4 regions of the Serratia sp. LTN-2 genome follow, and region 1 is predicted to be linked to each of the others. Evidence: predicted binding sites of a transcription regulator. Region 1 holds the regulator's gene; each other region holds the start of a gene.
What was found. The regulator PurR, encoded in region 1, represses purine synthesis genes. The targets are predictions, from matches to a motif close to CANGCAAACGTTTGCNTG.
Positions count from the first base shown of each region.

Region 2: glyA (serine hydroxymethyltransferase) is a predicted target of PurR. The motif match lies at 4,868-4,885, and genes of this name have one in related genera.
Region 3: carA (glutamine-hydrolyzing carbamoyl-phosphate synthase small subunit) is a predicted target of PurR. The motif match lies at 3,182-3,199, and genes of this name have one in related genera.
Region 4: guaB (IMP dehydrogenase) is a predicted target of PurR. The motif match lies at 3,056-3,073, and genes of this name have one in related genera.

Region 1 covers NZ_JCAXDO010000011.1:101,136-108,757, reverse strand. The annotation lists gene punC (purine nucleoside transporter PunC) at 1-313, opposite strand, end outside; gene punR (DNA-binding transcriptional activator PunR) at 437-1,381, shown strand; gene purR (HTH-type transcriptional repressor PurR) at 1,378-2,403, opposite strand; gene cydH (cytochrome bd-I oxidase subunit CydH) at 2,728-2,817, shown strand; gene sodB (superoxide dismutase [Fe]) at 2,880-3,458, opposite strand; gene AC6BYQ_RS19680 (C40 family peptidase) at 3,657-4,475, opposite strand; gene AC6BYQ_RS19675 (Grx4 family monothiol glutaredoxin) at 4,892-5,239, shown strand; gene rnt (ribonuclease T) at 5,308-5,991, opposite strand; gene gloA (lactoylglutathione lyase) at 6,070-6,477, opposite strand; gene AC6BYQ_RS19660 (alkene reductase) at 6,815-7,622, opposite strand, start outside.
Region 2 covers NZ_JCAXDO010000007.1:63,851-71,472, reverse strand. The annotation lists gene AC6BYQ_RS15170 (nickel/cobalt transporter) at 1-113, opposite strand, end outside; gene AC6BYQ_RS15165 (DUF1007 family protein) at 104-739, opposite strand; gene csiE (stationary phase inducible protein CsiE) at 921-2,186, shown strand; gene AC6BYQ_RS15155 (3-phenylpropionate MFS transporter) at 2,193-3,338, opposite strand; gene glyA (serine hydroxymethyltransferase) at 3,495-4,748, opposite strand; gene hmpA (NO-inducible flavohemoprotein) at 5,106-6,296, shown strand; gene AC6BYQ_RS15140 (c-type cytochrome) at 6,334-7,518, opposite strand; gene AC6BYQ_RS15135 (NAD(P)-binding protein) at 7,515-7,622, opposite strand, start outside.
Region 3 covers NZ_JCAXDO010000008.1:147,185-154,806, forward strand. The annotation lists gene carB (carbamoyl-phosphate synthase large subunit) at 1-1,793, opposite strand, end outside; gene carA (glutamine-hydrolyzing carbamoyl-phosphate synthase small subunit) at 1,810-2,958, opposite strand; gene dapB (4-hydroxy-tetrahydrodipicolinate reductase) at 3,430-4,251, opposite strand; gene AC6BYQ_RS16755 (glycosyltransferase) at 4,514-5,773, opposite strand; gene AC6BYQ_RS16760 (TauD/TfdA dioxygenase family protein) at 5,798-6,661, opposite strand; gene pvcA (L-tyrosine isonitrile synthase) at 6,756-7,622, opposite strand, start outside.
Region 4 covers NZ_JCAXDO010000007.1:97,067-104,688, reverse strand. The annotation lists gene guaA (glutamine-hydrolyzing GMP synthase) at 1-1,429, opposite strand, end outside; gene guaB (IMP dehydrogenase) at 1,531-2,994, opposite strand; gene xseA (exodeoxyribonuclease VII large subunit) at 3,165-4,541, shown strand; gene AC6BYQ_RS15310 (glycoside hydrolase family 31 protein) at 4,545-6,911, opposite strand; gene AC6BYQ_RS15305 (MFS transporter) at 6,923-7,622, opposite strand, start outside.

The DNA of each region.
Region 1 (7,622 bases):
CCTGAATAAAGCGCAGGATCCACAGCTGCAGGGCGTTTTCCACCCACAGCATGCCGAGGCAGCCGAGGGCGAACAGCGTCAGGCCAATCAATAATACCGGTTTACGCCCCAGGCGATCGGAGAGCGGCCCCCACAGCAGCTGCGCGAAGGCGAAGCCGGCCAGGAAGATGCTCAGGCTGGCGCTCACGGCGCCGGCGGAGATTTGCAGTTCTTCGCGCATGGCGCCGAAGGCAGGCAGATACATATCGGTCGCCAGATAACCCAACATGCTCAGGCCGGCGAGGTAGAACATAAAGCCAAAAGAATTTCGCATGGTATTTCTCGTTAATATTTTAGTGTCGCAGGTTTTTAGCGCCGGCCAGTGTATCCGGCTGGATCTCTGCTTGTGAAACGGTAATATTTGCAAAGTGCTGTTAAAAAAATTGAAGGCAAAGCGATGTGGTCTGAATATTCACTTGAAGTCGTCGACGCGGTAGCGCGCACCGGCAGTTTCAGCGCGGCGGCGCAGGAGCTGCACCGGGTGCCGTCGGCGGTGAGTTATACCGTGCGGCAGCTGGAGCAATGGCTGGCGGTGCCGCTGTTTGAGCGGCGTCACCGCGATGTGGAGCTGACGCCGGCCGGTGCGTTGTTTATCAAGGATGCGCGAGCTGTTATCAAAAAAATGCTCGACACCCGCCGGCACTGTCAGCAGGTGGCCAACGGTTGGCGCGGTCAGCTGAATATCGCGGTGGATATCATCGTCAAACCGCAGCGCAGCCGCCAGCTGGTACTGGATTTCTACCGCCATTTCCCCGACGTCGAGTTGATGCTGCAACCCGAGGTGTTCAACGGCGTCTGGGATGCGCTGGCGGACGGCAGGGCGGACATGGCGATCGGTGCCACGCGTGCGGTGCCGGTCGGCGGCGGTTTTGCCTTCCGCGACATGGGCTATATGAACTGGCTGTGCGTAGTCAGCCCGCAACACCCGCTGGCGCAGCTGGCGGGGCCGCTGCACGACGATCAGTTGCGGCCGTACCCTTCGCTTTGTCTGGAGGACACCTCGCGCAATTTGCCCAAGCGCGTCACCTGGACGCTGGATAACCAGCGGCGGCTGGTGGTGCCGGACTGGACGTCGGCGCTCGACTGTTTGTGCGCCGGGCTGTGCGTCGGCATGATGCCGGCACATCGGGCGCTGCCGCTGGTGCAGCGCGGTGAGCTGAAGGCGTTGCAGCTGCAGCAGCCGTTTCCCGCCAGCCCTTGCTGCCTGACCTGGCAGCAGGATAAACCGTCACCGGCGATGAGTTGGCTACTGGCGTATCTGGGCGATGGGGAGACGCTGAATCAGGAGTGGCTGAGCGAGGCGGCACCGGAAGCCGTGCAGGCTTCCGGCTCAGGGGATTAGCGGCGGTAGTCGATGAACGGGCCATCGGCGACCGAGCGGCGTTCGATCAGCTTCGGATGCACTTCGATCACCTGCGACTCTTCGCGCTTGCTGATGATGCGATCCAGCAGCATGGTGAAGGCCATTTCGCCCAGGCGTTCTTTCGGCTGATGAATGGTGGTCAGCGCCGGGGTGAAGTAGCGGGCGTTGCGCACGTTGTCGTAGCCGATTACGGAAATATCCTGCGGCACCCGCAGCCCCAGTTCGTCGGCGGCGCAGATGGCGCCCATCGCCATGATGTCGCCGCCGCAGAATACCGCAGTCGGCCGCTGTTTTTGCGACAGGATCTGGTGCATCGCCTTGTAACCGGATTCCGGCTCGAAGTCGCCCTGCACGATCCACTCTTCGCGAATGTCGATCTGCGCTTCCTGCAGCGCCTTCATAAAGCCTTGATGACGGCCGCCGCCGGTATTGCGCGACAGCTGGCCCGGGATGGCGCCGATATCGCGGTGGCCGCGTTCTATCAGGTAACGGCCGGCCAGATAGCCGCCTTCGAAGGCGTTATCGATGATGGTGTCGGTGAAGTCGCCGCGCGCCGCGCCCCAGTCCATCACCACCATCGGGATGTTACGGTAGTCTTCCAGCATGCCCAGCAGCTGATCCGGGTATTCGGAACACATCACCAGCAGGCCGTCGACGCGCTTTTGCGCCAGCATCGCCAGGTAGGCGCGCTGTTTGTCCAGGTTGTTGTGCGAGTTGCACAGGATCAGGGTGTAGCCTTTGCTGTAGCAACTGTTTTCCACCGCTTCGATCACTTCGGCGAAGTAGGGGGCTTCACTCGAGGTGGCCAGCAGGCCGATCGACTTGGTGTGATTGACTTTCAGGCTGCGCGCCACGGCGCTCGGCGAGTAGTGCAGTTCTTTGATGGCGGCCCACACGGCCGCTTTGGTCTCTTCGGCGACGAAACGAGTCTTATTGATGACGTGCGAAACGGTGGTGGTGGAAACGCCCGCGCGTTTGGCCACATCTTTAATCGTTGCCATGTAAGGAATGACTCCTGAACTCACATGTTTACAGCATGTAAGTGTGATGTTAATCGTTTGCCTACGTAGATCCTTCTCCAGAGAAGCGAAAACTGAGTTTTTAGTGTGTTGAAGTCTTCAGCGCTTAATCAGGAGGGGCATGGATGCCGGTACGCAGTTGTGAACTGCGAATTTTGTCGCATATTGAGCAAAAGTGGAAGAGGTAATCGATATTATAAACCGGGAAATGATAACAAGATTTTATCGGCGAACTGTGGGAAAATGATTTGACGTACTAATTGTACGCCTTTTATCCTTAGGAAAGCCCATTTTAAAGGAGTTGTCATGGATACCGAATTGAAGATGTCGCTGTTCACCACCGTTTGCGCGCTGGCGGTCATTATCGCTTTCAGCTTCGTTGCCGCGTTGAACTGATTTCCCTCCGGCGCTAAAAAAGGCGCAGCTTGGCTGCGCCTCGTCACATCAGAAACCGGTGCTTACGCTAGGTTTTCCGCTGCGAAGGTCCAGTTGACCAACGCCCAGAAGTTTTCCAGGTATTTTGGACGCGCATTGCGGTAATCGATGTAATACGCGTGTTCCCACACGTCAACGGTCAGCAGCGGTTTGTCTTCACCGGTCAGCGGGGTTGCCGCGTTAGAGGTGTTGACGATCGCCAGCGCGCCGTCCGGTTTTTTCACCAGCCAGGTCCAGCCGGCGCCGAAGTTTTTCACGGCGGCATCGGTGAACTGCTCTTTGAACGCAGCGAAAGAGCCGAAGGACTTGACGATCGCCGCCGCCAGTTCGCCCTGCGGTTCACCGCCGCCCTGTGGCGACAGGCAGTGCCAGTAGAAGGTGTGGTTCCACACCTGCGCCGCGTTGTTGAACACGCCGCCGTTAGAGGTCTTGATGATCTCTTCGAGCGATTTGCCCTCGAACTCGCTGCCTTTCACCAGGTTGTTCAGGTTAACCACGTAGGTGTTGTGGTGTTTGCCGTAGTGGTATTCCAGGGTTTCGGCGGAGATGTGCGGCTCGAGCGCGTTTTTCTCATACGGTAATGCAGGTAATTCAAACGACATTGCTTCCTCCTTTACAGCGCCATGTGCTTCCCGCCGGGGCGAGAGCCGGATGGGCCGTTTTTTATTGTGGTCATTCAATCTTAACAATTTTCATCATAAAAAACAGGAGGAAAAGCGAGAAATGCGCGTGGGGAAGTGCGATGGGCGATAGCTTGAGCAGGCGGTTGCGACCGGGCCGCAACCGCGCAGAGCGGGAAATTAACGAATGGTTTTCGGCGTCACTACGCGGCGTGCGCCGATGTAGTGGTTCTGCCAATAGTCGTTGTCGAGCTGGCTGATGCGGATCTCTTCGCCGGTGCGTGGCGACTGGATGAATTTGCCGTTGCCGAGGTAGACGCCGACGTGGTCCGCCACGCCGCGGTTGTTGATGCGGAAGAACACCAGATCGCCGCTTTCCAGCTCGCTTTTCTTGATCGGCGCCGCGTCGCGCAGGTGATACATCTCGTTGGCGGTGCGCGGCATCTTGATTTTCACCACGTCTTTATAGGCGTAATAGATGAGGCCGCTGCAGTCGAAGCCGGTGCGCGGCGAGCTGCCGCCCCAGCGGTAAGGTTTGCCCATCTGGCCCATCAGCTTGGCCATCGCGGTCTGTTTGGCGTGCTGGTAGCGTTTCTTGTGCGCCGGGCTGAGTTTCAACGGCTTTTCTTCACGCGCCAGCTTGGCGGTGGCCATGCCGGCTTCGCGGTGGCGGCCATAGCCTTTTTTGTAGCCCTTTTTCGGCGGGGTGACTTTAATCTTGGCGGTTTTCTGCGCTTTGGCCTTGGGTTTGGCGCTGACGATCTTTTTCGCGCTTTTCTCGCTTTTGGCCTTGGCGGTCTTGGTTTTTTTCTCGGGAGCCGTCACTTTGGCTTTCTTGGCGGCTTTATCCGCTTTCTTTTTTCTGCGGTCATCGGGCCGCGCTTCATTGGCATGGCTTTTACGCTGCTCGGCGGCAACACGCGCCTGTGGCGCAGCGTGCGCCAAATTGAAGAAGAGCTGCGTAAACAGCAGCGCAAAGAGCGTAAGAATTAAACGCATGTCGACGTCACCAACCTTGGCCCCGAAACGGATATCGAAAGAGTTACAGTATTCCCGAATTTCGCCATATAAAACAGCGAAGAACTCAGAAATAATAATCCATATTGTGAGAAAACGTTAATGACATTTTTTTTGGTTTAAAATCAGCCTGTTGGTGTATGAAAAAACGTCAATCCATGGCGGATGGGATAATTAATCCGCGCCGTCGTCGCGGCGCAATATATTAGTGAAATGGTCGGATTAAAAATGTTATTCTCAGCGTATGTTTTGACCGGAATGACGTGGCCGGTGAAACGCGATCGGCGGCGGGTGAATATCCTTGCAAAAGATGGCGTTTTCTTGCGACTGTTCCAGCCGCTACAATAGAGCGCGTGATGCATGTTGTAGCCATGAAATGTGGCTTGAGGAAGCAATAAATGACGACGACAATTGAAAAAATTCAGCACCAGATCGCTGAAAACCCGATTCTGCTGTACATGAAAGGCTCGCCAAAGCTGCCGAGCTGCGGCTTCTCCGCACAGGCTGTGCAAGCGCTGTCCGCCTGCGGCGAGCGTTTCGCCTACGTGGATATTCTGCAGAACCCGGACATCCGCGCCGAGCTGCCAAAATACGCCAACTGGCCGACTTTCCCGCAGCTGTGGGTGGACGGTGAGCTGGTCGGCGGTTGCGATATCATCATCGAAATGTATCAGCGCGGCGAGCTGCAGCAGCTGATCAAAGAGACGGCTGAAAAGTATAAAGCGCAGGAAGACCAGCAGTCTTAATCGACAGGCTTGCGGTTATCGCGTAACGGGCGGCGCCAGTGCAAACTGGGCCGCCTTTTTCATTGGTTTTATTCGGCGAGATCGGCGGCGGGCAGCGGCCAGCCGCCGAGGCGTTTCCAGCGGTTAACCAGCTCACAAAACAGCAGGGCGGTTTGCTCGGTGTCGTACAGCGCGGAGTGCGCCTGGCTGCTGTCGAACGGCATGCCGGCGGCGATGCAGGCTTTGGCCAGCACCGTTTGGCCCAGCACCAGGCCGCTCAGCGCCGCAGTGTCGAAGGTGGCGAACGGATGGAACGGGTTGCGCTTCAGCCCGGCGCGTTCTGCCGCGGCCATCAGGAAGCTGTGATCGAAGTTGGCGTTGTGCGCGACGATAATGGCCCGGTTACAACCGCGATCCTTGAGCCCTTTGCGCACCGCTTTGAAAATGGCGTGCAACGCGTCATATTCGCTGACTGCGCCGCGTAGCGGGTTGTGCGGATCGATGCCGTTAAACGCCAGCGCCTCCGGCTGAAGGTTGGCGCCCTCGAAAGGCTCCACGTGGAAGTGCAGGGTTTCGTCCTGCTGCAGCCAGCCGTCTTCATCCATTTTCAGCGTCACGGCGGCGATTTCCAGCAACGCATCGGTATTGGCGTTGAACCCGGCGGTTTCAACATCTATTACTACGGGATAAAACCCACGAAAACGACCACTCAGGGCGTTAAGATCACTTTTCTCGGCCATCAGTTTCTTATCTTCATCGAATGCAGCGCGCATTATGGCAAATTTTGCGCCCGGTTGCAGGCGCTATCGCGCGGAGAATCAGCAGGGCGCGGGGCGCCCTGAAGGGGAGGCTTAGTGGCCGAGGCCCTGACCGGCGTGTTTGTTTTCGATCAGCTCGATTTTGTAACCGTCCGGATCTTCGACGAAGGCGATCACCGTGGTGCCGCCCTTCACCGGACCGGCTTCGCGGGTGACCTTGCCGCCGGCGCGGCGGATGCTGTCGCAGGTGGCGGCGACGTCGTCCACGCCCAGCGCCAGGTGGCCGAAGGCGGTGCCCATGTCGTAGCTGTCGGTACCCCAGTTATAGGTCAGTTCGATAACCGCGCCTTCGCTCTCTTCCGTATAGCCGACGAAAGCCAGCGAGTATTTGTACTCCGGGTTCTCACTGGTGCGCAGCAGGCGCATGCCTAATACCTTGGTGTAGAAGTCGATGGCGCGTTGCAGGTCACCGACGCGGATCATGGTATGGAGTAAGCGCATAATTCCTCTGAATTAACTGTGCCGTGGCAGACGGCGGGTGGATTGAAGCACAAGCGAGTATAGCCTTGTCCCGCAAGGAAATTCAATGTAACGACTGAGTGACAATGTCACATGTTGTCGTCATGCCGGTGATGCCTAATTATTGATCGAGCGCGCCGATCGATACGAAGTAATTGATCTGCACAATCAATTATCAATCCTGCGTGCAACCGTGTAAAAATTAAACGGCAGTATAAACAACACCAGGGAACAGCGGCCCGCCTTGTGCGGGCCTTTTTGCAAGCGGCGCATAAAAAAACGGCCATGCGCTTGCGTGGCCGTTGGGCGTCAGGACGGGTTACTTCGCCAGAAACGGATAGTCGGTATAGCCTTCGGCACCGCCGCCGTAGAAGCTTTCCGGCTTAGGTTCGTTCAGCGGCGCGTGCTGACGGAAACGCTCGACCAGATCCGGGTTGGCGATATAGCTGCGGCCGAAGGCTACCGCGTCGATGAAACCTTTTTCGATCAGCGCTTCGGCTTTTTCGGCGGTGTAGGCGCCGGCGCCGACGATCACCCCTTTAAAGTGGGCGCGCACCGAGTCGCGGAAGGCGTCGGAATACGGTTTGCCGCCTGCCCAGTCCGGTTCGGAGATGTGCAGGTAGGCGATGTTGCGCTTGTTCAGCTCTTCCACCAGGTACAGCGCCGCTTCCTCCTGATCTTCCCCGTTGTCCAGACCGTTGAACGGCCCCAGCGGCGAGATGCGGATGCCAATATGTTCGGAACCCCATTCGGCGACCGCCGCGTCGACCACTTCCAGCGTCAGGCGGGTGCGATTCTCGATGCTGCCGCCGTATTGATCGGTACGTTGGTTGGAAGCAGGGGACATGAACTGGTGCAGCAGATAGCCATGGGCCGCATGCAGTTCGATGAAGTCGAAGCCGGCCTCGCGCGCGTTGGCGGTCGCCTGACGGAAATCGTTGACGATACCCGGGATCTCGCTGGTTTCCAGCGCACGCGGCGTGGAGGTCGGTACGCGCACCCAGGCGCCGGTTTCATCGCGTACGGTGGTGCGCGATTCGGCGTTGATGGCCGAAGGGGCGACCGGCGCTTGTCCGCCCGGCTGCAGGCTGTCGTGGGAGATGCGCCCTACGTGCCACAGCTGCACT
Region 2 (7,622 bases), on a different contig from region 1:
TGCCACGCCAGCAGCGCGGCGGCCGTCAGCGCCAGCGTGAACGGCAGCAGCGGCCACAGGCCAAAGGCCCAGTGGCGTCGGCTTGTCGTCGGCGGAGAGAAATTTAGCGACATTGCAGCGTCACCCGCTGGGCAAACTGTTGCCCCAGCGCCAGGTCTTCGCCGGGCGAGTCGTTCTTGTCGAGCGACAGCGCATAGGCCTGCAGCGACGCATTCGGCTTCGGCGTCATCAGCTTGTAACTGCACTGCTGCGCCATCTCCGGCGGCAGATGCAGCGCATTTTGGTCTTTATAGGTCATATCCACGAAATAAGTCGGATCGTAAGTAGAAAGTTGAAACGGCTTGCCCGCCAACGGCTGCGGCTCGGCCAACGGCAGCACGAACTCCAACACCGCCTGGTTGCCCTGGCGCGACAGGTGATATTCGCTGGGCAAGTTCAGGTATTTCACCGGCTTGCCGTCGCGATAAAGATCGGTGAAATAGTGCTGCCCCAGCACGTTGGCCATCACTTCCGCCGCCAGCTTTTTCCACACTTCCGAATCGCTCTTGGCGTTTTTCGCATCGTAGAGCAGATCCGCCGAGGTGATTTCATCCATCACCCACACCATTTTCAGGCCGACCAGCCGCTGGTCTTTGGCGACGAAGGTGGTGTTCATGTCGATAAAGCTGTGCGGATGAGCGGCTGCTCCAGCGCTGAACACGGCGCCGAGGGCAGCCAAAAGACGACGTAACTTCATCATTATCCTGTCTTACCTGCATTTGTTATAACGTAACACAAATAACTGCCGAACGGTCCGCCGCTCCCGGCAATATTTGTGACGAAAGTTGTAAGCCGAAGTAAAAGCCGCGCTGTCATCCTGACGTTACAAAGCCTTTTGCTATGCTTAGGCATAATCGCAACCTTATATGCCGGAAGGTGATATGAGCCTGGACACCTCTCCCGTGCCTGAGCTCTCCGGACAACAACGGCGCTGTCATCTGCTGCTGATGCTGTACACGCCGGAGCCCGAGTTACAGCTGGAGACCTTAAGCCGAATCAATGGCGTCGCCCCCCCGATAACCCGGCAAGATATAGCCGAGGTGGCCAGTGAAATCCAGCGTTTCCACCATCTGGAGATCGCCGTCGATCCCGACCATGGCTACCAACTGCGGGGCAGCGCGCTCGATCAGCGCCTGTGCCTGATCCATTGGCTGCGGCGGGCCCTGCGCTGCAGCCCGCAGTTCGTCGAAAGCGACTTCGCCCCGCGCCTGCGGCTGGCGCTGGCGGCCGATGCCGGGTCGGCGTCGCAGCTGGCTCAAGCGATAGACACCTGCGAACCGCTGCTCAACCGCCACTTCGACGCGCGCGACCGCCAATTCCTGCTGCATTACCTGCTCTACTGCGCCTGGCAAAACCGCCTGCAGCGCCATCCGCGTTTCGACGCCGTTCAACGCGACTGGCTGCGGCAAAAGCCGGAGCAGCAAGCCGCCGCCTGGCTACATCAGGCCTGCAACCGGCTGTTTAACCAGCCGCCACACGCGGACGAGCGCGATTTTCTGGCGCTGACCTTCACCATGTTGAAAAATCACAGCTACCACAGCGATGACTCGGCGCAAGAACAGCGGCTGATGGCGGCGATCGACAGCATGGTCGTGCGTTTCCAGCAGCTTTCCGGCATGGCTTTCAGCAGCAAAGCGGAGCTGGTCAGCCAGCTGTTCGCCCACCTGGCGCCGGCGCTGGAGCGCTGCCGTTTCGCCATCGGCATCGACAATATGCTGCTGGAAGAAGTGGTGCGTAAATACCCGCGGCTGATGCGCACCACGCAGGATGCGCTGAAGCCGCTGGAACAGGAGTACGGCGTGCAGTTTTCCAACGAGGAAGCGGGCCTGGTGGCCATCAGCTTCGGTGCCTGGCTGATGCAGGACAACGCACTACAGGAAAAACAGGTGCTGCTGCTGACGCTGGATAACCCGCAGTTGGAAGAGGAAGTGGAATATCAGCTCCGCGAGCTCACGCTACTGCCGCTGAACATCAAGTATCTGCCGCTGGGCGACTACCTGCGCGGCGGAGCGCCGCAGGGCGTCACGCTGGTGATCACCCCTTATGCGGCGGTGCACAGCGCTCCGCGCCCGCCGCTGATCTACACCGAGCTGCCGCTGGAAAGCCGGCAGCGCGAGGCCATCCGCGCGCTGCTGGAAGCCCCTTAATCAACATCAACGGCTGACGCTGACCGCCGGTGGCCGGATGAACAAGGCCGGCGCTGCGACCGCCGCCATCACCCAGAATACCCCGCCCTGCCAATGTTCGAACAGGAACCCGGCGATCACCGTCATGACGGCGATACCGCCGCCCATCGCCAACGCCGAATACACCGCCTGCAGCCGGATCACCTCCTGCCCCTGACGCGCAGCGATAAAGCGCATCGCCGCCAGGTGGCACACGGTAAAGGTGCCGCAGTGCAAGATCTGAATCAGCAGCAACCAGCCCAGTTCGGTACTGTAGGCCATCAGGCTCCAGCGCAACACGCCGCAGCAGGCGGAGAGCAACAGCAGGTTGCGCGCATTCCAGCGGCGGAACAGCACGTTGCTGCTGGCGAAAATAATCACCTCCGCCACCACGCCCAGCGACCACAGGTAGCCTATGGTCGAGGCCGAATAACCGGCCTCCTGCCAGTAAATGGAGCCAAAGCTGTAGTAGCCGGCATGCGCCCCCTGCAGCAACGTGACGCACAGCAGGAAGCGCCAGACCGGCCCTTCTTTCAGCAGCGCCCACAGCGAACGCTCGTCCCCGCTGTGCGTGCGCGCTTCACCCTGCGGCATAACGTTCGGCTTCAACAGCATGCCCAGCAGCATCGCCAGCACGCTGAGGATCAGGCTGTAGAGAATGGCGTTATGGCCCCACACCGCCACCAGTTGCCCGGTCAGCGCCGAGCCGATGACGAATGCCAGCGACCCCCACAGCCGCACCCGGCCGTAGTCCATGCGGATTTGCTTCTGCCAGGTAGCGGCCAGGGCGTCGGTCAGCGGCACCAGCGGCGAAAAGAACAGGTTGAAACCGGCGATCACCAGCATCAGCCACCCCCAGCCGTTGCCGAAGCAGAAACCGACCGCGAAGGCCAACGTCAACAGGGCCAACAGGCGCAGGGCGGAGACCAGATGAGAGGGATCTTTAACGCGGGGAGCAATCAGCAAGCTACCGAGGAAGCGGGCCACCAGACCGGCGCCGAGTAAAATGCCGATGGTTTCGGGCGCGATGCCCTCGCCTTTCAGCCACACGCCCCAGAACGGTAAGAAGATGCCATAGGAAAAGAAGTAGGTGAAATAACTGAGAGCGAGCCAACGCGTTGATTGCAGAACCATGATCCCTCCGGTGTGAGGGCGATACTTTGACAGAGCTCACACCGCCCGGCAATCTTCATTCCACTTCAATGCATTAGAGTGCCAAACAGTTCACAGTTTGCCGCAAGCGGCCATAAAAAAACCCGCCGCAGCGGGTTTTGTCAGGCGAAAGCGGGATTAGGCGTAAACCGGCAGGCGGGCGCAAATATCCAGCACTTTCTTCTTGGTGCGTTCGATGGTGGCTTCATCGTTGATGTTGTCCAGCACATCGCAGATCCAACCGGCCAGCTCGCGCACGTCGGCTTCTTTGAAGCCGCGACGGGTCACGGCCGGGGTGCCGATACGCACGCCGGAGGTGACGAACGGGCTCTTCGGATCGTTCGGCACGCTGTTTTTGTTGACGGTGATGTTGGCGCGGCCCAGGGCGGCGTCAGCTTCTTTACCGGTCAGGTTTTTGTCGACCAGATCCAGCAGGAACAGGTGGTTATGGGTGCCGCCGGAGACCACTTTGTAGCCGCGCTGCAGGAACACTTCCACCATCGCCTTGGCGTTGACCGCCACTTGCTGCTGGTAAACCTTGAACTCAGGCTCCATCGCTTCTTTCAGCGCCACCGCCTTGCCGGCGATCACGTGCATCAGCGGGCCGCCCTGGCCGCCAGGGAACACGGCAGAGTTCAGCTTCTTGTACAGCTCTTCGTCGCCGCCCTTCGCCAGGATCAGACCGCCGCGCGGACCCGCCAGGGTTTTGTGGGTGGTGGTAGTGACGATGTGCGCGTGCGGCACCGGGTTCGGGTACACGCCGGCGGCGATCAGACCCGCTACGTGCGCCATGTCGACAAACAGGTAAGCGCCGATGCTGTCGGCGATTTCGCGCATTTTGGCCCAGTCAACCACGCCGGAGTAAGCGGAGAAGCCGCCGATGATCATTTTCGGCTTGTGGGTCTGCGCCTGTTTGGCCAGATCGTCATAGTCGATTTGACCTTTGTCGTCGATGCCGTAAGGCACCACGTTATACAGCTTGCCGGACAGGTTGACCGGGGAACCGTGGGTCAGGTGACCGCCGTGCGCCAGGTTCATGCCCAGAATGGTGTCGCCCGGCTGCAGCAGCGCGGTGTACACGGCGAAGTTAGCCTGGGAGCCTGAGTGCGGCTGCACGTTGGCGTAATCGGCGCCGAACAATTCTTTGGCGCGATCGATAGCCAGCTGTTCAACGATATCCACGTATTCGCAGCCGCCGTAGTAACGCTTGCCCGGATAGCCTTCAGCGTATTTGTTGGTCAGCTGGGAACCCTGAGCCTGCATCACGCGCGGGCTGGTGTAGTTCTCAGACGCGATCAGCTCGATGTGCTCTTCCTGACGCACCACTTCCTGCTCCATGGCGCGCCACAGTTCAGCATCGTAATCGGCAATGTTCATTTCACGCTTTAACATCCGGCATCTCCTGACTTAAATCAGCTAACTAAAAAATCACCAAATAACTACCCGTTTGGGTTCTGGGCCACAGTGTAAACCGTTTCCCCCCACCGAAGATAGGTCTTGACAGAGGTTTTTACGCAAACGATTGGCATAAGGCAGCGCAAGGCTTTGATCCGCGAAATGTCCCCGTTTATCAACGGACATTTCCTCATGCGAACAATGCGCTTTTTTCATGTTCTGTGAACACGATCGACGCCTGAAGAACACCGCAACGAAAACAAGGGCATTTACAAGCGACGCGGAACCCAATAAGATGCATTTAAAATACATCATTAAAATTCTCGTCAAGAGCCCAACCCAAGGAGCGCTCCCATGCTGGATAGCCAAACCATCGCCACCGTGAAATCCACTATTCCCCTGCTGGCTGCAACCGGGCCGAAGCTGACCGCCCACTTTTACGATCGCATGTTCGCGCACAACCCGGAATTGAAAGACATTTTCAACATGAGCAATCAGCGCAACGGCGATCAGCGTCAGGCGCTGTTCGACGCCATCTGCGCCTATGCCGCCAACATCGAGAACCTGGCGGCGCTGCTGCCGGCGGTGGAGCGCATCGCGCAGAAGCACACCAGCTTCAATATTCAGCCGGAGCAGTACAACATCGTCGGCGGCCACCTGCTGGCAACGCTGGACGAGATGTTCAGTCCGGGTCAGGAAGTGCTGGACGCCTGGGGCAAAGCCTACGGCGTGCTGGCCAACGTGTTTATTCAGCGTGAAGAGCAGATTTATCAGCAGAGCGAAACCGATAACGGCGGCTGGCGCGATCTGCGCGCATTCCGCATCCTGAAGAAACAGCCGCAGAGCGACGTGATCTGCAGCTTCGTGCTGGCGCCGGTGGACGGCGGCCGGGTGGCGGACTTCAAACCGGGGCAGTATCTGGCGGTCTACATCAAGCACGACAGCCTGGAGCATCAGGAAATTCGCCAGTACTCGCTGACCACCTCGCCGAACGGCGAGTTCTACCGCATCGCGGTAAAGCGTGAAGATCAGGGTAAAGTGTCCAACTACCTGCATCAGCAGGCGCAGGAAGGCGACGTGATCTACATCGCCCCGCCGCACGGCGACTTCTTCCTCGACGTGGCGCCGACTACGCCGGTGGCGCTGATCTCCGCCGGCGTCGGCCAAACCCCGATGCTCGGCATGCTCAACACCCTGCACGACAACCAGCATCAGGCGCAGGTCCACTGGCTGCACGCGGCGGAAAACGGCGACGTGCACGCCTTTGCCGATGAAGTGGCGGATATTGCCGGGCGCATGCCGAATCTGAGCCGCCATGTGTGGTACCGCGAGCCGGGCGCCGATGACGTGGAAGGCCGCGATTACCACAGCCGCGGATTGATGGATTTGAGCGCGCTGCGGGGCAGCCTGGCCGATCCGCAGATGCACTATTACTTCTGCGGCCCGGTAGCCTTCATGCAGTTCGTGGGTAAACAGCTGCTGGAGATGGGCGTAGAGGCCGAACGCATCCACTACGAATGCTTCGGCCCGCATAAGGTGCTGTAATGCTTGCGGAGCGCGGCCGTCAGACCGCGCTCCCTCTTTATTTCGCCTGCAGTTGGCGCGCGTCCTGCACCTGCTGCACCGTCACCGGCGCCGCTTGGTTGCCCCAGCTTCCCCGCAGGTAGCTCATCAGATCGGCCGCCTGCCGATCGTTCAGCGCCCAGCCGTAAGCCGGCATGTCGAACGCCATCGCCTGTTGCGTGGTCGGCGTATGCGCCCCTTCCAGCACCACCCGCAGCGCGGTCAGCGGATTGTCCGCCGTCACCGTGGCGTTGCCCGCCAGCGCCGGAATGGCGAAGTCGGTGCCCTCGCCCTGGTTGCCGTGGCAGGTCGAGCAGTACATCGCATAGGTCGCCTTGCCGCCCGGATTATCCGCCTGCGCAGCAGATGAGGCAGGTTTGGCGGCGCTTTCCGGCGCCAGGCTGCGCAGGTACACCGCGATGGCGTTCAGATCGCCGTCGCTGAGGTACTGCGTACTGTGGGTCACCACCTCGCTCATCGGCCCGGCGACCGCCGCATGGCGGCTGCGGCCGGTTTTCAGCAGCGCCGTCACCTCTTCCGGCGGCATGCCGCGCAGATTGGAAGCGTACCAGCCGTCGAGTTCGGCGCCGCTCAGGAACACTGTTTCCTTGCCATCCAGCCCCTTCTCCTGCATCGCCCAGCCGCGCGGCGTGTGGCAGCTGCCGCAGTGGCCGGCACCCTGCACCAGGTAGGCGCCGCGGTTCCACTCGGCGCTCTGCTGCGGATCCGCCTGATACGGCTGGTCGTCGTGGAACAGCTGGTTCCACACCGCCAGCGGCCAGCGCATCGACAGCGGCCAACTAATGTCGCTGGCGCGGTTGGCGACGTTCTGCGCCGGCACCTCGTTCATCAGATAGTCATACAGCGCACGCATGTCTTCCGCGCTCATTTTGGCGTACGAGGTGTACGGCATCGCCGGGTAGAGCCGGTGGCCGTCTTTGGCTACCCCCTGGCGCATGGCGCGATCGAACTCCTCGAACGAATAGGCGCCGATGCCGTGCAGCTTGTCCGGCGTGATGTTGGTGGCGTAGATAGCCCCGAGCGGCGTCGGGAACTTCATGCCGCCCGCCAGTTCAGCGCCGCCCGGCGCGGTGTGGCAGGCGGTGCAGTCACCGGCTTTGGCGACGTATTCCCCGGCCGACATCGCCTGGGCCGAACCGCCGGCCGCCAGCAGGCTCAACAGGTACAGCGAACGCAGACTCATGCACCCTCCTTGGCGGCAACCTTGTCGTAGGCCAGTTCGTTAACCGCGCGCCACGCCTGGTCGATCGCCGAGTTAGCGTACGGGCTCCAGTCAGCATCGGAGTT
Region 3 (7,622 bases), on a different contig from region 1:
ATGATGGTCTCGTAGCCGTCTTCGCGCAGCGCCAGCGAGGCGTGCACGCAGCAGTAGTCGAACTCGATGCCCTGGCCGATACGGTTCGGCCCGCCGCCCAGCACCATCACTTTCGGCCGGTCGTTGGTCGGATTGGACTCGCACTCTTCTTCATAAGTGGAGTACATGTAGGCGGTGTCGGTGGCGAATTCCGCCGCACAGGTGTCCACGCGCTTGTACACCGGGTGCAAACCGTGGCTGTGGCGCAGCTTGCGAATTTCGCTCTCGGCGACGCCGGCCAGCTTGGCCAGGCGCGCATCGGCGAAGCCTTTGCGCTTCAGGGTGCGCAGGAACTCTTTGTTCAGGCCGTTGATGCCCGCGTCGGCCACCTGCTCTTCCAGGCGCACCAGCTCTTCAATCTGCACCAGGAACCAGCGGTCGACGTTGGTCAGGTTGAAGACGCCGTCGACCGACAGACCGGCGCGGAAGGCGTCGGCGATGTACCAGATGCGGTCGGAACCGGCGTCTTTCAGCTCGCGGCGAATTTTGGTCAGCGCTTCCGGATCGTCCAGGCTCACTTTCGGGTCGAAACCGGTGGCGCCCACTTCCAGGCCGCGCAGCGCTTTCTGCAGCGACTCCTGTTGGGTGCGGCCGATGGCCATCACTTCACCGACCGACTTCATCTGGGTGGTCAGGCGATCGTTGGCGCCGGCGAACTTCTCGAAGTTGAAGCGCGGGATCTTGGTGACGACGTAGTCGATGGACGGCTCGAACGACGCCGGGGTGCGGCCGCCGGTGATGTCGTTCATCAGCTCATCGAGGGTGTAACCCACCGCCAGCTTGGCGGCGATCTTGGCGATTGGGAAGCCGGTGGCTTTCGACGCCAGCGCCGAAGAGCGCGATACGCGCGGGTTCATTTCGATGACGATCAGGCGGCCGGTTTTCGGGTTGACCGAGAACTGCACGTTGGAGCCGCCGGTTTCGACGCCGATCTCACGCAGCACCGCCATCGAGGCGTTGCGCATGATTTGGTATTCCTTGTCGGTCAGGGTCTGGGCCGGCGCGACGGTGATCGAGTCGCCGGTGTGGATGCCCATGGCGTCGAAGTTTTCGATGGAGCAAACGATGATGCAGTTGTCGTTCTTATCACGCACCACTTCCATCTCGTACTCTTTCCAACCGATCAGCGATTCGTCGATCAGCAGCTCGTTGGTCGGCGACAGATCCAGACCGCGTTCGCAGATTTCTTCGAACTCTTCACGGTTGTAAGCGATGCCGCCGCCGGTACCGCCCATGGTAAAGGAAGGACGGATGATGCACGGGAAGCCGACGTCAGCGGCAACCGCCAGCGCTTCTTCCATGGTGTGCGCGATGCCGGAGCGCGCGGTATCCAGACCGATCTTCTTCATCGCCACGTCGAAACGGCGACGGTCTTCGGCCTTGTCGATCGCATCGGCGGTAGCGCCGATCATGGTGACGCCGAACTCGGCCAGCACCCCCTGACGCTCCAGCTCCAGCGCGCAGTTCAGCGCCGTCTGGCCGCCCATGGTCGGCAGCACCGCATCCGGGCGCTCTTTTTCGATGATCTTGCGCACCACTTCCCAGTGGATCGGCTCAATGTAGGTAGCGTCGGCCATTTCCGGGTCGGTCATGATGGTCGCCGGGTTGGAGTTGACCAGAATGACGCGGTAGCCCTCTTCGCGCAACGCTTTACACGCCTGGGCACCAGAGTAGTCGAACTCACACGCCTGGCCGATAACAATCGGGCCCGCGCCGAGGATCAGGATGCTTTTTATGTCTGTACGTTTTGGCATTTTTTACTGCTCCTGATTATTTGGCGTTAGAACGGTAAGTCTCAATCAGTTCGATAAAGTGATCGAACAGCGGCGCGGCGTCGTGCGGGCCAGGGCTGGCTTCCGGGTGCCCCTGGAAGCTGAACGCCGCCTTGTCGGTGCGGTGAATGCCCTGCACAGTGTGGTCGAACAGCGATTTGTGCGTCACGCGCAGGTTCGCCGGCAGGTTATTCTCGTCTACCGCAAAGCCGTGGTTCTGCGCGGTGATCATCACGGTATTGTTGTCCAGATCCTTCACCGGGTGGTTGCCGCCGTGGTGGCCGAGCTTCATCTTCATGGTTTTCGCCCCGCTGGCCAGTGCCAGCAGCTGGTGGCCCAGACAGATGCCGAACACCGGAATGTCGGTTTCCAGGAACTGTTTGATGGCGGCGATGGCGTAGTCGCACGGCTCCGGGTCACCCGGGCCGTTGGACAGGAAGATGCCGTCCGGATTCATTTTCAGCACCTCGTCGGCCGGGGTCTGCGCCGGCACCACGGTCAGGCGGCAGCCGCGATCCACCAGCATGCGCAGGATGTTGCGCTTGGCGCCGTAGTCGTAAGCCACCACGTGGAAAGGCAGTTCCGCGGCGGTTTTGGCTTCAGGCAGGTCGCCTTCAAGCGTCCAGCTGCCTTGCTGCCAGCTGTAGGCCTCTTGGGTCGTGACTTCTTTCGCCAGATCCATGCCCTTCAACCCCGGGAAACCTTGCGCCTTGGCCAGGGCCAGCGCGGCGTCCGGCGTATCGGCGGCGACGATGCAGCCGTTCTGGGCGCCCTTCTCGCGCAGCAGGCGGGTCAATTTACGGGTATCGATATCGGCGATCGCCACGATGTTGTGACGCTTGAGGTAGTCGGACAGGCTTTCTTCGTTGCGGTAGTTGCTGGCGATCAGCGGGAGGTCACGAATGACGAGGCCTTGGGCGTGTACTGCGGAGGATTCTTCGTCGGAAGCATTGGTGCCGACATTGCCGATATGAGGATAAGTAAGAGTAACGATCTGGCGGGAATAGGAAGGATCAGTGAGGATTTCTTGATAACCGGTCATCGACGTATTGAAGACCACTTCCCCCACTGCCGTTCCCTCTGCCCCGATGGCCCGACCGTGGAATTGGGTTCCGTCTTCCAGAACCAATAGCGCTGACTTAATCAAAACATCCTCCGAGGAATAATCAATCACAATATTTGCATATTAATTCAGATATCGCGATCTAAATCAATGCAAAAACCGTCCGCGAGGCCAATTTTTGGCAAATTGGGCGCATTTTAATGATGAGTGTTCGGCTTGTCTACCCAAACTGCCATTTTTTGTTTTATTTTTGCAGTTTTCGGTGCCCAAGCGGCTTGAGCGGCGATAAAAACACAGAAAACCGGGGCTGGAAAACGGTTGCGAGGCCGAATGACGGAAAACAGCGCCGGAACGGGCTAAAATAGACGTTAAAATAGCCTCAGGCGGAGAAAAACAAGGTAATTAGTAAGACAAACATCAACAAACACAACCTTTAAAACAAAAAATAAACCAAAGCTATATTTATCATGTTAAAAAAAAAGGACAATAAAATTATTGTCCGATTATCATAGCATTATGATCAATACACCCACATCACGATGGCATGCAAATCAATTATAACTGCTCGAGATTCAGCACATCTCGCATATCAAACAGGCCTTTATCTCGATTATACAGCCAGACTGCCGCACGCACCGCGCCGCTGGCAAAAGTCATGCGGCTGGAAGCTTTATGGGTGATCTCCACCCGCTCACCGATGTCGGCAAACATCGCGGTGTGCTCGCCGACGATGTCGCCGGCGCGAATGGTGGCAAAGCCGATGCTTTTCGGATCGCGCTCGCCGGTATGGCCTTCGCGCGCATAGACCGCGCAGCTTTTCAGGTCGCGCCCCAGCGCGCCGGCGATCGCTTCGCCCATCGCCAATGCCGTGCCCGATGGCGCATCCACTTTGTGGCGGTGGTGCGCCTCAACGATTTCGATGTCGGTATAGTCGCCCATCACCTGCGCGGCCTTCTCCAGCAGTTTCAACACCAGGTTGACGCCGACGCTGAAGTTGGCGGCAAACACGATGCCGATATGCTGCGCCGCATCGCGGATCGCCTGCTTGCCGGCGTCATCGAAGCCGGTGGTGCCAATCACCATCGCCTTGTGGTGCGCCACGCAAAAATCCAGGTAGCTCCGCGTGCTTTCCGGACGGGTGAAGTCGATCAGAATGTCGAACTCGCTCGCCACTTTCTCCAGGCTGTCGCTTACCTTGACACCCAGCGCGCCGATGCCCGCCAGCTCACCGGCGTCGACGCCGATCAGGCTGGAGCCCGGTCGCGACAGCGCCGCGCCCAACACTACGCCTTCCGCCTGCTGCACCGCCTGGATCAATTGACGGCCCATCCGGCCGCCGGCGCCCGCAATCGCAATGCGGATTTGTGAATCTTTCATGCTTGCTCTCTTCTTGATTTAACGCGTATCCCATTAATCCATCGATTCAGGGTAACTGCCCCGCTTGCGCGCCGCCAGAGGATTCATGACATCATTAGAAAATGATGATATTCCCCCGCTTCCATCAGCGGCGCTGTCATAAGATTAACATTCAACCGATTTGGCGGCCTGCGGCGATTGTACATAATCATGCAGTTTCCATTGAGAAAAAATGCAGAAAAAAGGCGCCGAAAACGGCGCCTGGGAAGGAGGTGCAGCGAGATCAGGCGGTAATAGCCGCCACTTCGTTGGCTATCGCCGTTAGCGCATCGTGGCGGGCATAATCTTCACGCACCAGCGCCGCGCGTTGGCGGTAGATCGGCTGCTGCAGAATACGCGACGCCGCCGCCAGGATCTGTTCTGCGCTCGGCGTGCTGGTGTGTAGGCTGATGCCGCAACCGGCAGCGACCACGCGCGCCGCCGCCTCCAGCTTATCCTCGCCGGTGCCGGCGACGATCAGCGGCACGCCGCTGTCCAGCGCATAGTTGATCGAGCCGTAACCGCCGTTGGTGATCAGCAGCGACGCCTGCGGCAGCCAGCGTTCGAAGGAGATAAACTCCCGCACTCTGGCGTTGTCCGGCAACGCGTCCATCAGCCCTGCCGTCGCCCGCCCGCCGGTGGTGGCCAACACCCGCACCGGCAGATGCGCCAGCGCCTGCAGCGTCGGCACGATCAGCTGATGCAGATCGACGTTGGCCAACGTGCCCTGAGACACGATCACCAGCGGCCGATCATCGTCCGCCTCCCACAGCGTCTCTTCCGCCGCCGGTTGACCGCCGCTACGCAGCGGACCGACGAAGCGCACGCCGCTCGGCAGATCGTCGCGCTCATATTCCAGCGCCGTGGTGGCCAACTGCAGGAAACGCTCGCAGCCGCCGATCAGCGCATCGGTAAACGGACGAGTCAGCGCCCGCCCGCCCGCTTGCACCAGCGCCGCATCGAAGCTCCGCTGCACCTCATCAAGCAACACGCGCGTCTCTTCATCCACCAATTGCTCGCGGGTCAGCGCCTGCGGCAACAGCGCCGGCGGGATGCGCGGGCCGTAAAAAATGGCGTCACGCGAAGAATACGACAGCGGCGTAACGCCGATACCGAAGACCGGTGGCCGTTCGGCGGACTGCAACAGCGGCAATACGCCGTAGAAGCAGTTCTCCACCATCAACAAATCGGTCTTTTCGGCGGCAATGGCCGCACGCAGCTGCCGATCCAGCAGCGGGATCGGCGCGGCGAAGAAATCCTTCAGCGCCAGCGCCATCTGCGCATTGCCCGGCGGCAGCGCGGCGCGCTGCGGAAAGTGCTCTTCAAGGTGGCGATAATCGAAGTCCACCTGCGCGTCGAACGGTACGAAGTTCGCCCCAGCCGCTTCGGCGCGTTCGCGAAACAGCGCGCCGGTCATCACCCGCACCTGATGCCCTTGGGCGATCAGGTGACGAGCGATAGCTAACATCGGGTAGACGTGCCCCGGAGTGGCGACCGCCGCCATCAGTATCCTTGCCATAATGCTCCTTTACGCTTCTGCGTTGGCCGGCTTCAGCGCCAGATTGGCGCACACCGGGTTGCTCTGAATATGCACGCGCTGCAAATGACGCGCGGAACGGGCGGTAAAGCCCTCACGGCCGTGCAGCAGCGAGAAGTTGTCCGCCACGACCACGTCGCCCAGCTGCCACTGGTGGGCATAATAGTGACGCGGATCGTACAGGTGCTGCTGCAGGGTGTGGTGGAACTGTTCCTGCTGTTGCTCCGGCACACCGTGATATTCCAGCGCATGCTGGTTGAGGAATTTTTTGCCTTCCGTCGGCGGTTCATTGTAGCGCATGATCAATCCCCTGCCGTTCGGGTGCTGCACCACCAGCGGCGAACAGACTTCACCGCCGTAGTGCACCACCTGCTTAATGCGGTAAGTGATCGACACCGACAGCCACTGATCCAGCAGCGCTTCGTCCGCGTTGGCCAACAGTCGCGTGGTATCGACGAAGGTGGTGCATCCGCCTTCATCCTGCGATGGCGCCGCCACGCAGTGGAACAGCTGGAACTCGGGGATGGTCGGCTTATACATGCCATCCCAATGCAGCGGAACGTAGCTGCTGTCGAAGATATGATCCTTGGCGTCCGGATGTTCTTTCACGTCCAGCACCGCGCCGAACGGCCACATCATGATCTCGCCCCAGCGTTCGGCATAGCGAGTCAGGACATCCGCGTCGCTGAAACCGGAGTCGAATCCGCGCAGCACCAGCAAGTGGTGCTCCTGCGCCAGCGCCCGCAGTGCCGCCACCGGCAGTTCGCCGATCTTTTGCCCCGGGTGCTGCGGCGTCAGGATCGCGCCGAACGGGGTATTCAGTTGAATGTGGCAATCAAGCGGTTGGTTGTTCATCGGTGATTCTCCTTGCATCGAATGTGCTGCTCACACGGCAACGTGCCGTCAAAAACGCGCCCGCCAGGATTTCGGGCGCAAGGCCTGCAGAGGCTCAGGCCATCTGCGGCTGTTCGATCAGGTAATGGCTCGGCGTGCCGCGGATTTCCACCAGTTCGCCGTCCAGGCTCTGCGCGTCTTTGCGCTTCATCAGCACGAACTGGCCGTTCACGTTGGCCGCCACGCCGTGCCACGGCGTCAACCAGTCGTCTTTGGTCGGCATCATGTGGATACCCATCTTCAGGCTGTCGACCGGCTGCGGGTGAATCGACAGGCGGATCGCCGCCGGGAAGTGCTGCGCCAGCAGGTTGCCCCAGGCCCAGCTGCGCTGAATAACCCCGCAGGCGCGCTGTTTGGCGTCTTTCTGCAGTGCGGCGTTGGAACCGCTGTAACCCGGCAGTTGGCTATCTTCATACAGGAAGCGCGTGATGGCGCGATAAAGCAGTAAGCCCTGTTCGTCCTGCATCAGCTGTTGCTTGATCGCCTCCTCCGGTTCGGCATAGCCTTCCACCAACAGTTGGCGCAGCAGATCGTAATCATCGGTATGTTCGGCCAGGCCTTTGACATCCCCGAGGTTGAATACGCTGAGATGCGTCGCGCCCACTTCATGCAGCAGGTTTTCAATTTCGCGCTGGTAGTGGTTGATCGCTTCGTCACTGACGCGGATCAGATCGCCGAACACGTGGCCGTCGGAGCAGATAACGATATGCGCGCCCGGCGGGTAGTAGAGTTGAATGCGCTGGCACAGCGAATTGAGGAAGATCAGCGACAGACGCTCCGCCATGTCCGGCACCGCGCCGATCACCTTGTTGGCATTAGGCGATTTGGTCGGAAAGGCGGGCAGCACGAACTCGATGCGCTGTTCGTTTTCAATGAATGCCCGAATGCGCGGCAATTGCACCTGGGTGACCCGCCGCTCTTC
Region 4 (7,622 bases), on a different contig from region 1:
TTTCCACCGCACGCAGGGAGACCACCCAGTCGTATTTGCGGCCGTCGCCCATCACGCCGACCGAACGCACCGGCAGGAACACGGTGAACGCCTGGCTGACTTTGTTGTACAGGTCGGCTTTGTGCAGCTCTTCGATGAAGATGGCGTCTGCGCGGCGCAGCAGATCGCAGTACTCTTTCTTCACTTCGCCCAGCACGCGCACACCCAGACCCGGGCCCGGGAACGGGTGGCGGAACAGCATGTCGTACGGCAGGCCCAGCTCCAGGCCAATCTTGCGCACTTCGTCTTTGAACAGCTCTTTCAGCGGTTCGACCAGGCCCAGCTTCATCTCTTTCGGCAGACCACCCACGTTGTGGTGCGATTTGATCACGTGCGCTTTGCCGGTGGCGGAAGCGGCGGATTCGATCACGTCCGGGTAGATGGTGCCCTGTGCCAGCCATTTCACCTGCTCTTGCTTGCAGGCTTCTTCGTCGAACACTTCAACGAACACGCGGCCGATGATTTTACGCTTGGCTTCCGGCTCGTCCACGCCCGCCAGTGCGGTCAGGAAGCGGTTTTCCGCCTCGACGTGCACGATGTTCAGGCCGAAGTGGTCGCCAAACATTTCCATCACCTGCTTGGCTTCGTTCAGGCGCAGCAGGCCGTTGTCGACGAATACGCAGGTCAGGCGTTTGCCGATGGCGCGGTGCAGCAGCATCGCGGTCACGGAGGAGTCGACGCCGCCGGACAGGCCGAGGATCACGTGGTCTTCACCCACCTGCTCGCGGATGCGCTCGACTGCATCTTCGATGATGGTGGCCGGGGTCCACAGGGCTTCACACTGGCAGATGTCCAGTACGAAACGCTCCAGCATGCGCTGACCCTGACGGGTGTGGGTCACTTCCGGGTGGAACTGCACGCCGTAGAAGCGTTTTTCTTCGTTGGCCATAATGGCGAACGGGCAGGTGTCGGTGCTGGCGATGGTCACGAAGTCGGATGGGATCGCGGTCACTTTGTCGCCGTGGCTCATCCACACGTCCAGCAGCGGTTTGCCGGCCGGGCTGATGGCGTCTTCGATGTCGCGCAGCAGCGCGCTCTCTTTGACGATTTCCACCTGCGCGTAACCGAACTCGCGTTCGTTGGAGCCCTGCACATGGCCACCCAGCTGCATCGCCATGGTCTGCATGCCGTAGCACACGCCCAGCACTGGCACGCCGGCGTTGAACACGTAGTCCGGGGCGCGCGGGCTGCCGGCTTCGGTGGTGCTTTCCGGGCCGCCGGACAGGATGATGCCGCTTGGGTTGAATTCGCGGATCTGCTCTTCGCTAACGTCCCAGGCCCACAGTTCGCAGTAAACGCCGATTTCGCGCACGCGGCGGGCGACCAGTTGGGTGTATTGCGAACCGAAGTCCAGTATGAGGATGCGATGCTTATGGATATTTTGTGTCATTGAGGCGAATTCCAGCAACAAGAGAAAAAGAGCGAAAATGTGTGTTTCGGGATGGGGCTTGGCGCCCCACCCCGGCCTCTCACTCAGGAGAGGTTAAGGCATTAGCCCATGCGGTAGTTCGGTGACTCTTTGGTGATGGTCACGTCATGCACGTGGCTTTCCTGAATGCCGGCGCCGCTGATGCGCACGAACTCCGCCTTGGTGCGCAGATCGTCGATGGTGGCGCAGCCGGTCAGGCCCATGCAAGAGCGCAGGCCGCCCATCTGCTGGTGCACGATGGCTTTCAGCATGCCTTTATAGGCCACGCGGCCTTCGATACCTTCCGGCACCAGTTTGTCGGCGGCGTTATCGGTCTGGAAGTAACGGTCGGAAGAGCCTTTGGACATCGCGCCCAGCGAGCCCATGCCGCGGTAAGATTTGAACGAACGGCCCTGATACAGCTCGATTTCGCCCGGGGATTCTTCGGTGCCCGCCAGCATGGAGCCAACCATCACGCAGGATGCGCCTGCGGCGATCGCTTTGGCGATGTCGCCGGAGAAGCGGATGCCGCCGTCGGCGATAACCGGGATGCCGGTGCCTTCCAGCGCTTCCACCGCGTCGGCGATGGCGGTGATCTGCGGCACGCCCACGCCGGTCACGATACGGGTAGTACAGATAGAGCCAGGGCCGATACCCACTTTCACCGCGCTCACGCCGGCTTCAGCCAGCGCTTTGGCGCCCGCTGCGGTCGCGACGTTGCCGCCGACGATCTGCAGATCCGGGTATTTGGCGCGGGTTTCGCGAATGCGCTGCAATACGCCTTCGGAGTGACCGTGCGAGGAGTCGATCAGCAGAACGTCAACGCCCGCCGCCACCAGCGCGTCAACGCGCTCTTCGTTGCCGGCACCGGCGCCAACCGCCGCGCCTACGCGCAGACGGCCGTGCTCGTCTTTACAGGCGTTCGGCTTACGTTCCGCTTTCTGGAAGTCTTTAACGGTGATCATGCCCAGCAGGTGGAAGCTGTCGTCCACCACCAGCGCTTTCTCTACGCGCTTTTCGTGCATCTTCTGCAGCACCACGTCGCGCGCTTCACCTTCTTTCACGGTGACCAGGCGATCTTTCGGCGTCATGACCGCGGTGACCGGCTGGGTCAGATCGGTCACGAAGCGCACGTCGCGGCCGGTGATGATGCCGACCAGCTCGTTGTCTTCGGTAACGACCGGGTAACCGGCGAAGCCGTTGCGCGCGGTCAGCTCTTTCACTTCCTGCAGCGTGGTGGTTGGGGTAACGGTCTGCGGGTCGGTGACTACGCCGCTTTCATGTTTCTTCACGCGGCTAACTTCTTCAGCCTGACGCTCGATGGACATGTTTTTGTGGATGAAGCCCAGGCCGCCTTCCTGCGCCAGCGCGATGGCCAGGCCGGATTCGGTAACGGTATCCATGGCTGCGGACAGCATAGGGATGTTCAGGCGGATGGTTTTGGTCAGTTGGGTGCCGAGCTCTGCAGTGTTAGGCAGAACCGTGGAGTGGGCTGGAACCAGGAGGACGTCGTCAAACGTCAGAGCTTCTTTAGCGATACGTAGCATGGGCAATATCTCACCAGGGTGGGCTGTGAAAAAGATAAAATATTGCCGCGGCATTATACAGAGCGGAATCGGTTGCCTCCAGCACTTTCTTACAAAAAGTCTTGATTACCTTTTTCAGCCATGTAGTATCGACCAATTAAGTGATTGTTTTGAAATTTGATCTGGGTCACATGACGCTACCTGTTTCGCCTTCCATTTTTACCGTAAGCCGCCTCAATCAGACGGTTCGCCAACTGCTGGAAATGGAAATGGGGCAGATTTGGCTCTCCGCCGAGATCTCCAACCTCTCCCAGCCCGCCTCCGGCCACTGGTATTTCACGCTGAAAGACGACCGCGCCCAGGTGCGCTGCGCGATGTTCCGCAACAGCAACCGCCGCGTCACCTTCCGGCCGCAAAACGGCCAACAGGTATTGGTGCGCGCCAGCATCACGCTGTATGAACCGCGCGGCGACTATCAGCTGATCGCCGAGAGCATGCAGCCCGCCGGCGACGGCCTGCTGCAGCAACAGTTCGAGCAGCTGAAACAGCGCCTGAGCGCCGAAGGGCTGTTCGATCAGCAGTTCAAGCAGCCGCTGCCCACCCCGGCCAAACGCGTCGGGGTGATCACCTCCGCCAGCGGCGCGGCGCTGCACGATATTCTGCAGGTATTGCAGCGGCGCGATCCGGCGCTGCCGATCGTCATCTACCCCACCTCGGTGCAGGGCGCGGAAGCGCCGATGCAGATCGTGCGCGCCATCGAGACCGCCAACCGCCGCGACGAATGCGACGTGCTGGTCGTCGGCCGCGGCGGCGGTTCGCTGGAGGATCTGTGGAGCTTCAACGACGAACGCGTGGCGCGGGCGATCTTCGCCAGCCGTATTCCGATCGTCAGCGCCGTCGGCCATGAAACCGACGTCACCATCGCCGACTTCGTCGCCGACCTGCGCGCGCCGACCCCATCCGCCGCTGCCGAACTGGTCAGCCGCAATCAGCTCGAGCTGTTGCGCCAGCTGCAGTCGCAGCAGCAGCGGCTGGAGATGGCGATGGATTACTACCTGGCGCAGCGCCAGCAGCAGTTCACCCGCATTCACCACCGTTTACAGCAGCAGCATCCGCATCTGCGCCTGGCGCGCCAGCAGACGCTGCTGTTCAAGCTGCAGCGCCGGATGGAAGACGGTATGCAGCAACAGCTGCGCCTGGCCGCCCGCCGCAGCGAGCGCGCCCAGCAACGGCTGGCGCAGGTGCAGCCGCAGGGCCGCATTCACCGCTACCAACAGCGCGTGCAGCAGCAGGAATACCGTCTGCAGCAGGCGATGGAGCGGCAGCTCAACGCCTACCGTCAGCGCTTCGGCGTGGCCTGCAGCCAGCTGGAGACCGTCAGCCCGCTGGCGACGCTGGCGCGCGGCTACAGCGTGACGCAAACCCCGCGCGGCGAGCTGCTGAAAACCACCAAACAGGCGCAGGTCGGCGAACTGCTGAAAACCCGTCTGCAGGATGGCTGGGTGGAAAGCGAGGTGAAAACCATTACCGTCGCCAAAAAGCCGCGCAAGAAACGCGCGGCCGAATAGCCCCTACTCCAGCGTAAAGCGCTCGCCCGGTTCGCCGTTCACCCACAGCGCGCGCGTTTCGCCTTCCGGCAGGCTGAGCGTCAGCGTGCGCCAGGCCGGGCGAAAACGCCCTTCCGTCGCGATATCCAGCATGATGCGCTGATTGTCGCAGCGCATTTCCCAGCGCAGCCACAGCGCATCGCCCTGCCGCCAACCTTCGCTTTCGCCGTCGTCCTCAAACAACAGCCCGCTGCTCACGCCGCAACCCTTGAGCGGAAACAGCCGCAGCTCGCGCCGATCGTCGGCGGCCACGTCCACATGCGCCAGCCGCTGCGACAACGGCAGCGCCGCCCCGGCGCGCACCAGCAGCGGCAAACGCTCCAGCGGTGCCGCCAGCGTCACCGTCTGGCCGCCGCCGAACCACTGGCCGCTGTAGAAGCAGTACCAGCCTTCGCCGTTGTCCGGCAGATATACCGAACGCCGGCGCTGCCCCGGCTCCACCACGCTGGCCACCAGCAGATCGCGGCCGATCAGAAAATCGTCGTTCTCGCCAAAGGTGCGCGCATCCTGTTCGTGGTCGAGGAAGGTCGGGCGCAGCATCGGCTCATCGTCAGCGCAGGCCTGCCACAACAGGGTGTAGAAATACGGCAGCAGCCGGTAACGCAGGTTGATCGCCTCGCGCACCGCCGGGGTGGCGCTCGGGTACATCCAGGGCTCGTTGACCGTGGCGTCGTCGTTCCAGGAATGAATGGTGAAACGCGGATGCATCACGCCGTTTTGCACCCAGCGCACCAGCAGCTCCGCGTCCGGTTTGTCGCCGGAGAAGCCGCCGACGTCGTGGCCGAGGTTATACAACCCGGACAGGCTCATGCCCAGCCCCATGCGGATGTTGTAGCGCAGTGTCTGCCAACTGGTGCGGTTGTCGCCGCTCCAGGTTTGCACATAGCGCTGCATGCCGGCGCAGCCGGAGCGCGAGATCAGGTACGGCCGCTTCTGCGGCGCGAAGCGCTGCTGGGCCTCCATCGAGGCGCGCATCATCAGCAGCGGCATCACCGGGCGGATATGCTTGATGGCGATCGGCCGCCCGAAGCCATGGCAGCGCGCTTCGCCGTCCCACACTTCGTACTCGTTGTTGTCGTTCCAGGTCGAGTCGATGCCCATCTCCAGCAGCTGCTGCGTGACGCCCTGCTGCCACCAGCGCACCGCCGCCGGGTTGGTGAAGTCGAGGTGCGATCCTTCGTCGTCCCAGAAGCTGGAGCGCTCGGGCGCGTCGCTTTGCGAGTCGCGGATAAACAGCCCCTGCGCCGCCACCTCCCGGTACTGCGGGTGATCCTGCAGCAGGCACGGCTTGATGTTGGCCGCCAGCCTGAGGCCGGCGTCGTGAAACGCCTGGCTGAGCAGCTTGGGCTGCGGCACCTTGTCGTAATTCCAGTTGAACACGTAGCGCTTGTGGTTGATCGAGGTGTAGCCCGACGACAGCTGGAAGGAGTCGCAGGGAATGGCGTGTTGACGGCACAGCGCGATGAACTGCTGCAGCTGTTGCTGGGCGTCCGGCGCGTCGGTGTAGTGCATGGTCGAGCCGCTGTAGCCCAGGCTCCACTTCGGCCCGAAGTGGGTGCGGCCGGTCAGGCGCACGAAGGCCTTGGTGACGTCCAGTACTTGCGGCCCGAGGAACAGGTAGTAATCCAGATCGCCCGCTTCGGCCTGATAGCGACGATAGGCCGCGTGGTAGTTATCGATCTCGTTGCCCAGATCCAGCCAGCAGCTGCTCAGGTTGTCGTAGAACAGGCCGAAACTCGCCTCCGGCCCGCGGGTGATGGTGAACGGAATGTGCTTGTACAGCGGATCGGTGCTGCCGGCGTTGTAACCCATGGCGTCCAGGTTACGCATCTCAAAGCGGCGGCCGGTGCGCTCCAGATCGCCGGCTTTCTCCCCCAGGCCGTAATAGCGCTCATCGGCGAAACGCCGCTGGTAGTGCGCCACACCGTCGCCGTGCGCATTGAGCAGGTAGGCGCTGGTCGGCCGATCCGCCGCCAGCGGCCGCCATTCGCCGGCGGCGTTGCAATACTCCCAGGCCAGCCACAGCGGCTGATGCACCGTCACGCGCAGCAGCGGCGTGCTGACCACCAGCCGATCGCCTGCCTGGCGCAGCTGATAGCCCGGCAGGCTGAAACCGGCGACGCTGAGCCGTTCGCGCCCCTCCCAGGGCACATCCTCCTGCGGCGCGATGCTCCAGGTGCGATCCAGCGCCAGCTCGCCGTCGCGTTTGATCAGCACGCGGAACAGATCTTTTTCCAGCACGTACAGACAGAAGCGGTGGCGTTCATCGACCAGCAGCTCAATATGGTCGGCATGCTGCGCCACCAACGTCCAGTTTTTCAACGTTTTCATAAGTATTCCACTTAGCTGTGTGAAGGGGTTTTGTTACCGCCGCGCTCGGCGATCAGGGCAATCAGGAACACAGCGCCGATCAGATCGAAGAAGCCCATGGCGATGAACAGCGGGTTGAAGCCGATGGTGTCGGACACCGCGCCGATCAGCAGCGTGAACAGGAAGCTGGCGATCCAGGCGCTGGAGCCGCGCATGCCGTTGACCGTCGCCATCTGGTTTTTATCGAACGACTCCACCACCAGCGCGCTGAGCATGCAGGAGATCACCTGATGGCCGAAGCCGCCGATCGAGATCAGCGCGATCGCCACATAGGGATCCTGGGTGATCGCCACGAACGCCAGTGACACCATCAGGAAGGCGCCGGTCACCGAGCTGGCGACCACCGAGTTGACGCGGCTGCAGCCGAACCACTTGCGGTACAGGGTGGTGAGATAACCGCTGGCGACGCTGCCGATGTCCGCCGCCAGGAACGGCAGCCAGGCGAACATCGCGATCTGTTTCAGATCCATGCCGCGTTCGGTGGCCAGGTACAGCGGCACCCAGAAGCTGAATACCGCCCAGGCCGGCTCGGCGAGAAAGGCCGGGATGGCGATGCCGTAGAATTTCTTGTTCTTGCACAGGCTGGCCAACGAGGTGAGGAACGGCAGCTTCGGCAGCACCGGTTCGTTGTCTTCGCGGATCAGATCCAGCTCTTGCTGGCTGAGGTTCGGG